3 regions of the Mesorhizobium sp. B2-2-3 genome follow, and region 2 is predicted to be linked to each of the others. Evidence: predicted binding sites of a transcription regulator. Region 2 holds the regulator's gene; each other region holds the start of a gene.
What was found. Region 2 encodes LexA, which represses DNA repair genes until DNA is damaged. Its sites were predicted from a motif close to TGTTCNNNNTGTGTTCNG; they were not measured.
Positions count from the first base shown of each region.

Region 1 (4,186 bases), on a different contig from region 2:
CGCCTCGCCCGACAGCACGACGCGGCCATTGGCGGAGCCGACCTTGATCTTGGCGTCCGGCACGCTGGCGCGGATCGTGTCGGCCAACTGGTCGGTATCGAGCGTCACTTCGATGTCGACGGTGCCGACGAGCTGCTTGTTCTCGTCGAACAGGGCAATGCCAGTGGTGCCGAGATTGTTGCCCAGCACATAGAAGGATTTGTCGGTCAGCGGGTTGACGTTGGCGATCTCCGGATCGCCGATGACGATCTGGTAGAAGGCCGCGCTCGTCATGATCGTCTTTGGCTTGCCCTTGGCGACCTTGATCGAGGCGTTCTTGGTCGCCGAGACATAGACGATGTCGTTGTCCGCCCTGGCCGGGCCGGCGAAGATGCCGGCCGCCGCCATCGTCACCGCCATCGCCATCGCCTGCGCGACGTGCAACCGGCCTGTCATTCGATATTGAAGTTGCCTGAACATTGTTCCCGTCCCGTCCGGTCCCCACCGGTCCTGCTCTGGTTCCACTCAGGAACCTGATATTCCTATTTCTGGTCCCGCGCAGGAACCTGATATTCCTCGGCCGTCGTTCCACGCGTCACGATGACCGTCTTGAATTTCGGCTTCTCAGGCTCCTTTGCCATGGCGTCGAACAGCGAGCCGGCTGCGGCCTGCGCCTTGCCCGCCACCGATCCGCCAAAGGAGGAGATGGTGGTCACACCGTCCTTGCCCTCGCCGCCCTCGCTGGCGGAGCGAAGCGACAGCGACAGCGTGCCGACAGTGCGGGCCAGCGCCACTTTCTGCGCGCCTTCGGTGGTCACCTCGATGGTTATGGAATTGGCCACCTGCGGGGTTGTTTGGCGCTCGTCGGCGCCCTGCCCGACGCTCAGCACCTTCGCGTCGGCAACGACGATCTCGGAGGTGATGGTCGAGCCGGCGGCGCCTTGCGCATTCTTGGCCACTTCCTGGATTTCACCGGCATCGCGCGTCAGCACGACATCGACCCGGTCGCCCGGCGTGACGAAGCCGCCGACGCCCGCGATCTCGTCGGTGCGGATCGTGACGGCCCGCATGCCGGTCGTCAGCATGTTGGAGAGCGTGGCGCGGCCATTCGGGCCGGACAGCTTGGTAAGCAGCACCGGTTCATTAACTTCGATCGGCGACAGCACCACGCGGCTGCCGTCCCCGAGCAGTCCATCGATGGTGGCGAAGGCGCCCTGCGGCAGCGAATCCTGCGGCCAGGGGATTTCGTTGAGTTTCGCGCGGTCGAGATCCATGCCGTACCGCAACGGTGCATTCGCCACCACGATTGTCTTGAATTCAACCCTGGGTGCGGCCGGAGCGGTGATCGATGCGGTTTTCTCCTCGGCGTCGGCCCTGGCCTGGCGCTTGACCCAGAAATCCGCGGCAAAGATCGAGATCGCGCCGAAAACGGCGGCGATGCCGATCATCGTTATGGCCTTGCCCCTCACGCCCAAACCCCTGATGCCCGTCGTTTCTTGTTATGTTGGCTCACGCTAGGCGGCATTGTTAAAGAATCAGGAATCTTCTCGCTGGCTATCCGCCTGATTTCCGCCGGCTTGGTTATCGAATGGTTTTAGGATAAGAGGGGGTTAATCCCCGAACGTAACAGGAACCTCCGTCGCTTGGCGCTGAAAAGCGTGGCAGTATCGGCGGGTGATTCGCAGCTTGGGCTCTATGGCAGGCATGGACGACAACAACGATCTTTTCGGCAATCTGGAGAAGCAGCCGCAACCGGTTCGCACACCGGCGCGTCCGGCCGATCCGCTGGTGCAGGCGGCAGCCAAGCGTCCGGCGGCGGCGTCTCGTGACGGCTCAGAGGGCTACAGCGCCGCCGATATCGAGGTACTCGAAGGCCTGGAGCCGGTGCGGCGCCGTCCGGGCATGTATATTGGCGGCACCGACGACAAGGCCATGCACCATCTGTTCGCCGAGGTTATCGACAACTCGATGGACGAGGCGGTTGCCGGCCATGCCACATTCATCGATGTCGAGCTTTCGGCTGACGGCTTTCTCACCGTCACCGACAATGGCCGCGGCATTCCCGTCGATCCGCATCCGAAGTTCAAGAAGCCGGCGCTCGAAGTGATCATGACGACACTGCATTCGGGCGGCAAGTTCGATAGCAAGGTCTATGAAACCTCGGGCGGCCTGCACGGCGTCGGCGTCTCCGTGGTCAACGCACTGTCGGATCATCTCGAAGTCGAAGTCGCGCGCGGACGGCAACTTTACCGGCAGCGCTTCTCGCGCGGCATTCCGGTCAGCGGCCTCGAGCATCTTGGCGAAGTTCACAACCGGCGCGGCACCAGGACCCGTTTCCACCCCGACGAGCAGATCTTCGGCAAGGGCGCCGCGTTCGAACCGGCGCGGCTCTACCGCATGACGCGCTCGAAAGCCTATCTGTTCGGCGGCGTCGAAATCCGCTGGACCTGCGATCCCTCCCTGATCAAGGAAAAGGACACCACTCCGGCCAAGGCCGAATTCCATTTTCCCGGCGGCCTCAAGGACTATCTGAAAGCGTCGCTTGGCGACGAATTCCAGGTGACGCGCGAAATCTTCGCCGGCAAGAGCGACAGGCAAGGCGGCCATGGCTCGCTGGAATGGGCAGTGACCTGGTTCGGCGGCGACGGCTTCATCAACTCCTACTGCAACACCATCCCGACCGGCGAAGGTGGCACCCACGAGGCCGGCTTCCGCAACGTCTTGACGCGCGGCCTGCGCGCCTATGCCGACCTCGTCGGCAACAAGCGCGCCTCGATCGTCACGTCGGAGGATGTCATGATCTCGGCGGCGGGCATGCTGTCGGTGTTCATCCGCGAGCCTGAATTCGTCGGCCAGACCAAGGACAGGCTGGCGACGATCGAGGCGATCCGCATCGTCGAGACGGCGATTCGCGACCCTTTCGACCATTGGCTGGCCGACAATCCGCAGGAAGCCTCGAAGCTGCTCGAATGGGTTATCGCACGCGCCGACGAGCGGGTACGACGCCGCCAGGAAAAGGAAGTGTCGCGCAAGAGTGCGGTGCGCAAGCTGCGCCTGCCGGGCAAGCTTGCCGATTGCACGCAGAATGCGGCCGCCGGCGCCGAACTCTTCATCGTCGAAGGCGATTCGGCCGGCGGCTCTGCCAAGCAGGCGCGCGACCGCGCCAGCCAGGCGGTGCTGCCGCTGCGCGGCAAGATTCTCAACGTCGCCAGCGCCGGCAACGACAAGCTGGCCGCCAACCAGCAGATTTCCGATCTGATCCAGGCGCTTGGTTGCGGCACGCGGTCGAAATACCGCGACGAGGATCTTCGCTACGACCGCGTCATCATCATGACCGACGCCGACGTCGACGGCGCTCACATCGCCTCGCTGCTGATCACCTTCTTCTACCAGGAGATGCCGAACCTGGTTCGCGGCGGACATCTCTATCTGGCGGTGCCGCCGCTCTACTCGATCCGGCAGGGCGGCAAGGTCGCTTATGCGCGTGACGACGCGCACAAGGACGAATTGCTGCGCACCGAGTTCACCGGGCGCGGCAAGGTCGAGATCGGTCGCTTCAAGGGCCTGGGCGAAATGATGGCCGCGCAGCTCAAGGAGACCACAATGGACCCGAGGAAGCGTACGCTGCTCCGGGTCGATGTGATCGATGCCGAGGCCGCCACCAAGGACGCGATCGATGCGCTGATGGGCACCAAGCCGGAGGCTCGTTTCCGGTTCATCCAGGAACGCGCCGAATTCGCGGAAACGGAAGTGCTGGATATCTGAGCGCAGGCCGGTCGATCAAGGCTTGCGGAGACGCGCGTGTGAGCTGGCAACGGCTGAAAGACTATTTCGAAGCGGCTCTTGCCGGGTTGACACAGCCGACCCGGTCGGACTGGATCTTCGCCTTGCGCACGGTCTCGGCCGGCCTGATCGCGCTTATGGCCGCCTACGCCCTCAAGCTCGATCACCCGCAATGGGCGATGATGACGGTGTTCATCGTTGCCCAGCCGGTCGCCGGCATGGTGTTGGCGAAAGGCTTTTATCGGTTGCTCGGCACGCTGGCGGGCGGTGCTGCCGCAATTGCCATCACCACTGTCTTCGGCACGAATCCCTGGGTGCTGGTGACGGTGCTTGCCCTATGGATCGGCATTTGCACCTTCGTGTCGTCGCTGCTGCGCAACCCGGAAGCTTACGGAGCGGCGCTGGCCGGCTACACCGCGATGAT
Region 1 covers NZ_VFWC01000011.1:17,098-21,283, forward strand. Annotated here, with positions in the region: gene FJ951_RS20330 (type II and III secretion system protein family protein) at 1-405, opposite strand, end outside; gene cpaB (Flp pilus assembly protein CpaB) at 522-1,448, opposite strand; gene parE (DNA topoisomerase IV subunit B) at 1,684-3,744, shown strand; gene FJ951_RS20345 (FUSC family protein) at 3,783-4,186, shown strand, end outside.
Region 1: parE (DNA topoisomerase IV subunit B) is a predicted target of LexA. The motif match lies at 1,597-1,614, and genes of this name have one in related genera.

Region 2 (4,186 bases):
GGGCCTCCATTGAGATATTTGTAGGTGCAGCCGACGGCGAAATCGGCGTTCGAACGGTCGAGCTCGACCGGCAAGGCGCCGGCGGTATGGCAGAGATCCCAGACGATCAGCGCGCCGGCATCATGTGCCGTCCGCGTCAGCGCGGCCATGTCGCGCAACTGCCCGGATTTGTAGTTGACGTGGTTGACCAGGATGACCGCGACCCGCTCGTCGATCAGTTCTTCTATGGTCGGCGCATCGACACCCTCGAGCCGCAGCACCGTGCCCGGCCGCGTCGAGGCAACGCCTTCGGCCATATAGAGATCGGTCGGAAAGCTGTCCCCCTCGGCGACGATGACTGACCTGTCCGGCCGCATCCCGAGTGCCGCATGCAGCACCTTGTAGATGTTGATCGAGGTGGTATCGCAGACCACCGTCTGGCCGGCGGCGGCCCCGATCAGGCGCCCGAGTTGGTCGCCGAGTTCGACCGGCATGTCGAACCAGCCGGCGGTGTTCCAGGCGCGGATGAGATCCTGCGCCCACTCCTGCGTGGCGGCCTTCTGCAGCTCGCCGAACACGGCGGGCGAAGCGGCGCCCAGCGAATTGCCGTCGAGATAGATCACCCCCTGGGGCAAGGTGAAGCGGTCACGCATGGCACGCAGCGGATCCGCGGTGTCCATTGCCTTGATCGCTGCGAGATCGGGAATTTTGCTCATGGTCGCGATGTTCCTCGGTGAGAAGAGCGCCCTGGAAACGGGCCGGCTGTTTTGCCGCCCGGGCAAGGGCTGGCCGCATAGAGGCGCAAGAACAGGGTGAACGCCCGGTGCGATCTTTGCTCGATTTCCGCCCGAGGCAGTTCCTCGAGCACCCCAACGATCCGGCGAACCTGGAGATCGCCGATCAAAAGACTGATGTAGATGTCGGCGGCTTCGGCAGGATCGTCACAGGCGATCAGGCCGGCCCGACTTGCGGTTCGAAGCAGGTCGCCAACAAGCGGCATTATGGTATTGCGGCCGAATTGCGCGATCGATTGGCCAAGCGTGCCTGTATCGTTGACGTCGCCGGCCGCGGCGCGATTGAGCGCCACCGCCTTGTCGCCCGTCACGAGGGTCAGCAGGACTGGCCCGAGCAAGTTCAGGGTTTCGAGCGGATCGCGCGCCTGGTGAAGGGCGTCCTCCAGCAGCTTCCTTGCCTCTCCCGCATTGGCTTCGATCAAGGATCGAAACAGGGTCTGCTTGTTGCCGTACCAGTTGTAGAGGGTTTCGTTCGAGGCCGATGCCCGCTTGGCGATAGCAAGCAGGGAGGCGCTCTTGTAGCCGGTTTCCCGGAGCACCGCATAGGCGGCCTCCTCTATCCGTTCGCGTCGCGCGGCCTGCTTCGGCGTGATCATTGGTGTTCCTCTTCGAAAACCGTACATTATTATACGGTTTCGTCAAGCGAACGGGAAGCAAGGAGCGAGCGAACGCAGCCCATCGCGACCAGTGGTGGTGTCTGGCCGTTTTCCGGCGGAAGTTGGCATTTTGGTTTCGTTTCGTTCACGAGCCGCAGGGGTTTCTAATCCGCCCAAACGCACCCCGCACCTGCCGGTCACCCAGCTTGCAGGCTTGTGCCAAGAGTGGAGACCGGTCGGGCCACAGGCCATTAACCAAAATAGTTTCAAAGGGCCCGGGAGCGCATTGACGACGGACCGCGCTGGCAGGATGCTGGCTGCGGGAGGGCATTTCGTTTCCGTCGCCTTAAGAAATTCATTAAACTTTAAATGGTTGCGGAACACAACTGGAACAGATAGTGTTTGTTCTGGGTTTGTTTTCTGATTCTGGTTCCAGACCCTTCGTGCAATGCCTTTGGGGGCCGCCATGCTCACGCGCAAGCAACATGAACTCTTGATGTTCATCCATGAACGGCTGAAGGAAAGCGGCATTCCGCCGTCCTTCGACGAGATGAAGGAAGCGCTGGACCTCGCCTCCAAGTCGGGAATTCATCGGCTGATCACGGCGTTGGAGGAGCGCGGCTTCATTCGCCGCCTGCCCAACCGGGCGCGCGCGCTGGAGGTGCTGCGCCTGCCGGACTCGATCGCGCCGGGTCTTAACGCGGCAAAGAAGTTCTCCCCGAGCGTCATCCAGGGCAGCCTCGGACAGGGCAGCAGCCCTAGCCGGCAGATCAAGCCGGCGACGTCTTCGCGTCTGCCCGCTGTCGGCAATGACGACGATGCGGTTTCAGCGGTGTCGATCCCGGTCATGGGTCGCATCGCAGCGGGTGTGCCGATCGACGCCATCCAGCATCAGACGCATTCCATTTCAGTGCCGCCTGACATGATCATGGGCGGCGAACACTATGCGCTGGAGGTCAAGGGCGATTCGATGATCGAGGCCGGCATTTTCGACGGCGACACGGTCATCATCCGCAATGCCGACACCGCAAGTCCCGGCGAGATCATCGTGGCCCTGGTGGACGAGGAGGAAGCAACGCTTAAGCGCTTCCGCCGAAAGGGTGCTTCGATTGCGCTCGAGGCTGCCAATCCGGCCTATGAAACACGTATTTTCGGACCGGACAGGGTCAAGGTGCAGGGCAAGCTGGTCGGCCTGATCAGGCGCTACTGAGCGGGGTCGGCGGTGGGCTTTTCGGGTTTACGGTAAGGCGGCAGTCCCCTTGCCTCGCGTGAGAATTTTCGCTGTTCGTGCCAAGGCCGATATGGCCTGTCGACGGCAAAGCTGACCCGTGCCGGTGCCGTCGCCGATTGCCGGTCGAAGAAGACGGCGGCACTTCCCTTACGAGCGAGCTGCCGCTTGGTGATGACGAGAACCAGCGGATTGTGGCAGGGGTCGTAGCCCGCGGGGTCGTTGATGACGATCAGATCCGCATAGGAGCAGGCCCTCCAGGCGTCCTTGCGATCCTCCACCTGCGCGATGATCGCCCCCGAGGTATGCCGGGCCATGCACAGGCCCGTGAAGCAATAGAAAGGCGCTCCCGCCGGAAGTTGCGCGGGATCGAAGATGTCGAACTGTCGGTCTCCGCTGTCGAACAGTTCCGGCGCAACGATGGTTTCGGACTTCAGCGCGCGTTTCCAATTATCGACGGTGAATTCGTTCGGGCGCGCCCGGTTGATCGCGAGCTCGCCGCCGCCGATCGGCAACGCCACCAGGCGGGCATCCTCCGAAATCAGCACGTCCGGCGTGCGCGTGTCCGAGACGGTCAACAGGCCGGCGAGCGCGAAGGGAAGTGCCGCCAGCCGCAGCCATGTCGTGGCCATCGTCGCGATGACCAGGGCGATCGCCACCAGAAGGACGGATTGCTGCGAAATCAACCCGACCGCGTCGACCGGCGAGCGTTGCGAGATCCATCCTGATATGGCGATCATCGCGGCCAGTCCCTTGCCCATCAGATAAAGGGATGGTCCATCGAACCCGAACGGCATCAGCAGCGCGCTGGCAACCGCAAGGAACATCACGACAGAAACGATCGGCATGACGGCAAGATTGGCGAACAGGCTGAGCGGCGACACGCGCTGGAAATGCCAGATGGCGAAAAGCGCCGTGGCGCTTCCCGCGATAATCGAGGTCATCGCCAGCCCACCTGTCGCCAGCAGCAATTTTCGCGTCAGCAGGCCAGGCAAGGTCCGTTGCGGCGGCGGGGTCCGCGCTTTGTCGGCTTTGCGATCCGACCAGCCGGCATAGGCGCCGACCAGGGCCGCGGTGGCGGCGAACGACATCTGGAAGCTCGGCCCTACCACCTCGTGCGGCGACACCACGATGACGGCGATCGCCGAAATAGCCAGATTGCGCATGGTGAGTGCCGCCCGATCGAACAGAACGGCGATCAGCATCACCGCCAGCATGATGAAGCTGCGTTCGGCGGCGACAACGACGCCCGAAATGACGAGGTAGGCGGCGATCGAGAAAAGTGCCGCCGCGGCCGCGTATTTCTTGACCGGCCGACGGGAGGAAAAGTTCGGAAACAGCGCGAAGCCGCCACGCAGCAGACCCATGACGGTGCCGGCGACCAGCGCCATGTGCAGCCCGGAAATTGAGATGATGTGGTAGATGCCGGTGCGTCGCATCGCTTCATTGATCTCGTCGGGAATCCCGGCGCGAACACCCACGATCAGCGCCGCGGCGATCTCGCCCTCGGCGCCGCCGATGCTGCCCCTGATATGGTCGGCAATGCTTTCGCGAGCACTCTCGATGGCGGCTGAGAGGGCGGCCCACAA
Region 2 covers NZ_VFWC01000006.1:165,614-169,799, reverse strand. Annotated here, with positions in the region: gene kynU (kynureninase) at 1-695, opposite strand, end outside; gene FJ951_RS13210 (TetR/AcrR family transcriptional regulator C-terminal domain-containing protein) at 692-1,369, opposite strand; gene lexA (transcriptional repressor LexA) at 1,836-2,579, shown strand; gene FJ951_RS13200 (ComEC/Rec2 family competence protein) at 2,573-4,186, opposite strand, start outside.

Region 3 (4,186 bases), on a different contig from region 2:
GATTTCACCGACATCTTCTCGGGCTACCGCGTCTTCACCCGGCGCTTCGTCAAGAGCTTCCCGGCCGTCTCCGGCGGCTTCGAGATCGAGACCGAAATGTCGGTGCATGCCTCGCAGCTCAAATTGCCCGTCAGCGAGATCGCGCTCGATTACGGCAAGCGGCCGGACGGCTCGTCGTCGAAGCTTTCGACGTTTCGCGACGGCGCCAGGATCCTTTGGATGTTCGCCATGCTGATGAAGGAAACGCAACCGCTGCGTTTCTTCGGCGCCTTCGCCCTGGTCTTCCTGGCGTCGAGCCTGTTCCTGATGGCGCCGGTGCTGGTCGAATTCGCCGAGACCGGGCTGGTGCCGCGCATGCCGACATGGGTGCTGTCGGTCGGCCTGCTCTTGCTCTCGATGCTGGCTGGTGTGACTGGGGTGATCCTCGATTCGGTGTCGCGCGGCCGCGCCGAACAGAAGCGCATCTTCTACCTGTCGATGCCTTCGGGCCGCATAGAGCGGCGCGAGCGCGCCAGCGAGCCGACTGCCGCGAAGGCCGGCCCAGGCAAGACGCCTCGCGCCGCATGAAGCGGTGAGCCGTCTTATCCGCTTCCTCTTTGCCGGCGGCATCGGCTTCGTCGCCGACGCGGCCGCCCTCTGGCTGCTGCTTGCCGTCACGCCGCTCGGCCCTTTCAGCGCCCGCATGCTGTCCATCGGCTTTGCACTCTGCGTCACCTGGCAGATAAACCGGCATCTGACCTTCTCGCCGTCGAGCCGCGGCTTGGTGCGGGAAGGTGCCCGCTATGGCAGCATCGGCATAGCCACCAGCATCGCCAACTATCTGGTCTACTGCGCCATCCTTGTCGTCCTGCCGACAACCCCGCCATTGGCCGCCCTTGCTTTCGCTTCGCTGGCCGCCATGGCGCTGTCCTTTCTCGGCTATTCCAGGCTGGTCTTCGACCGCTAGAGGCGTGGCCCGATTGGCAGAAGGCGCCGGGACCCTTATATCGCTCTCTCATCGACCGTGCTGGGGACCTGCCATGAAGCTGAAAATCGCCGTCCAGATGGACCACATCTCCACCGTGTCGATCGCCGGAGACACTTCGTTCGCGCTGTCGCTGGAGGCGCAGCGGCGCGGCCATCAGCTCTATCACTACACGCCCGACCGGCTGTCGCTGCGCGACGGCAAGGTGTTCGCCCGCATCGAGGAGATGCAGGTACGCGACGAGAAGGGCAGCCACTATTCGCTGGGGGAGAAGGTGCGAACCGACCTGTCGGAGATGGACGTGATCCTGCTGAGACAGGATCCGCCCTTCGACATGAACTACATCACCACCACGCACATACTGGAGCGCATCCACCCCAGGACGCTGGTGGTCAACGACCCGGCCTGGGTGCGCAACAGCCCGGAAAAGATCTTCGTCACCGAGTTTTCCGACCTGATGCCGGAAACGCTGATCACCAAGGATCCCCAGGAGGTCGCCGCCTTCCGCAAGGAATTCGGCGACATCATCGTCAAGCCGCTCTACGGCAATGGCGGCGCGGGCATCTTCCACCTGCTGGAGGCCGACCGCAACCTCGCCTCGCTGCTCGAAATGTTCGGCCAGTTGTTCCGTGAGCCCTACATCGTGCAGCGCTACCTGAAGGACGTGCGCAAGGGCGACAAGCGCATCATCCTGATCGACGGCGAACCGGTCGGGGCCATCAACCGGGTGCCGGCCGAGCACGATTCCCGCTCCAACATGCATGTCGGCGGCCGCGCCGAGAAGACCGAGCTGACCGAGCGCGAGCGCGAGATCTGCGCCCGCATCGGGCCGGCACTGAGGGAACGCGGCTTCATCCTCGTCGGCATCGACGTCATCGGCGACTATATGACCGAGATCAACGTGACCTCGCCGACCGGCGTGCGCGAAGTCAAACGCTTCGGCGGCGCCGACATCGCCAGCCTGTTCTGGGACGCGGTGGAGGCCAAGCGGAAATAGCCGTTTTCACTTTGTATTAACCATGTTCCGTTTTTGCAACCGGAGACAATCGCGCCGCAACTTAAGCGATTGCGCGTTCCTGTAATGTTCTTGATTTAACCGAGGAATTGTGATTGTGTCCGGCCCAGGCCCTTCGCGGCCTGATTGTAGAAGGCTTGGGGCAAACCCAGATCCGGGGACAAGACATGGTGGCGCGGGTTCGCACGGTTGCTTTCCAGGGCATCGAGGCCGTGCCGGTCGACGTGCAGGTGATGATCGCGCCCGGCAAGGTCAACATGCACATCGTCGGCCTGGCCGATAAGGCGGTGGCCGAAAGCCGCGAACGGGTGCAGGCGGCACTCCATGCTTCCGGCCTGTCGATGCCGTCCAAGAAGGTCACCGTCAACCTGGCGCCCGCCGACCTGCCCAAGGAGGGCAGCCATTACGATTTGCCGATCGCGCTCGGCCTGATGGCGGCGCTTGGCGCCATTCCGGGCGACATGCTGGCCGGTTATGTCGTGCTTGGCGAATTGTCGCTCGACGGCACCATTGCCGCCGTCGCCGGCGCCCTGCCGGCGGCGATCGGCGCGAATTCCGAAGGCAAGGGCCTGATCTGCCCCTTCGCCTGCGGCCCGGAAGCCGCCTGGGCCGGCAAGGACTTCGACATACTCGCGCCGCGCAGTCTGATCGCCATCGCCAATCATTTTCGCGGCACGCAGGTGCTGTCCCGGCCGGAGGCCGGCATCCATGCCGCGGCGCGCGACCTGCCCGATCTTGCCGATATCAAGGGCCAGGAAACCGCCAAACGAGCGCTGGAGGTGGCGGCGGCCGGTGGGCACAACCTGCTGATGGTCGGCCCGCCCGGATCGGGAAAATCGATGCTGGCGCAGCGGCTGCCGTCGATCCTACCGCCGCTGGCGCCGAAGGAACTGCTCGAAGTGTCGATGATCGCCTCCGTCGCCGGCGAGCTCGGCGAAGGCAAGCTGACCGACCGGCGGCCGTTCCGCGCGCCGCACCATTCGGCCTCGATGGCGGCGATGGTCGGCGGCGGCATCCGGGCGCGGCCGGGCGAAGTGTCGCTTGCGCACCACGGCGTGCTGTTCCTCGACGAATTTCCCGAATTCACGCCGCAGACGCTCGATGCGCTCCGCCAGCCGCTCGAGACCGGTGACTGCATGATCGCGCGCGCCAACCACCGCGTCACCTATCCGGCGCGCATCCAGCTTGTGGCGGCGATGAACCCGTGCCGCTGCGGCATGGCCGGCGAGCCCGGCTATCGCTGCCTGCGCGGCGAACGCTGCCGCACCGACTACCAGGCGCGCATCTCGGGACCGCTGCTCGACCGCATCGACCTCAGGATCGAGGTGCCGGCGGTCTCGGCCAGCGACCTGATCCGGCCCGACCGGGCGGAGAAGAGCGCCGACGTGGCGCTGCGCGTGGCGCGTGCCCGCACCCTCCAGCGCGAGCGCTTCGAACGGCTCGGCGTCACCAGCGCCACCACAAACGCGCATTGCGCGCCGGCGGTCATCGAGGAGATCGCCATGCCCGACGCATCGGGCCTGTCGCTGCTCAAGGACGCCAGCGAAAAGCTCGGCTTCTCGGCGCGGGCCTATCACCGCGTGCTGAAGGTGGCGAGAACACTGGCCGATCTCGACGCCAGCGAGACCGTCGGCCGCATTCACTTGGCCGAAGCGATCTCCTACCGGATGAGTTCGGAGCGGGTGGCACAGGCGGCGTAGCGCGCTCTCGCTCGAGAGGAGGGGAACGGAACGCCGGCGGCTCCAAATCTCCGGTTCAGGCCGCTCCCTTCGCCTTCAGTTCCAATCTCCGCGCGTGCAGCACCGGCTCGGTGTAGCCGTTGGGCTGGATGCGGCCCTTGAAGACGAGGTCGCAGGCGGCCTGGAAGGCGACGGAGCCGTCGAAATCGGCGGCCATCGGCTGGTAAAGCGGGTCGCCTTGGTTCTGCTGGTCGACGATATCAGCCATGCGCCTCATCGTTTCCATCACCTGGTCGGCCGTGCAGACGCCATGGTGCAGCCAGTTGGCGATGTGCTGCGAGGAGATGCGCAGCGTGGCGCGGTCCTCCATCAGGCCGACATCGTTGATATCTGGCACTTTCGAGCAGCCGACGCCCTGGTCGATCCAGCGCACGACATAGCCCAGAATGCCTTGCGCATTGTTGTCGAGTTCCGCCTGGATGTCGGCCGGAGACCAGTTGGGCCGCACCGCGACCGGCACCGACAGGA
Region 3 covers NZ_VFWC01000003.1:335,674-339,859, reverse strand. Annotated here, with positions in the region: gene FJ951_RS07620 (glycosyltransferase) at 1-567, shown strand, start outside; gene FJ951_RS07615 (GtrA family protein) at 572-946, shown strand; gene gshB (glutathione synthase) at 1,020-1,961, shown strand; gene FJ951_RS07605 (YifB family Mg chelatase-like AAA ATPase) at 2,147-3,679, shown strand; gene FJ951_RS07600 (malate synthase G) at 3,735-4,186, opposite strand, start outside.
Region 3: FJ951_RS07605 (YifB family Mg chelatase-like AAA ATPase) is a predicted target of LexA. The motif match lies at 2,036-2,053, and genes of this name have one in related genera.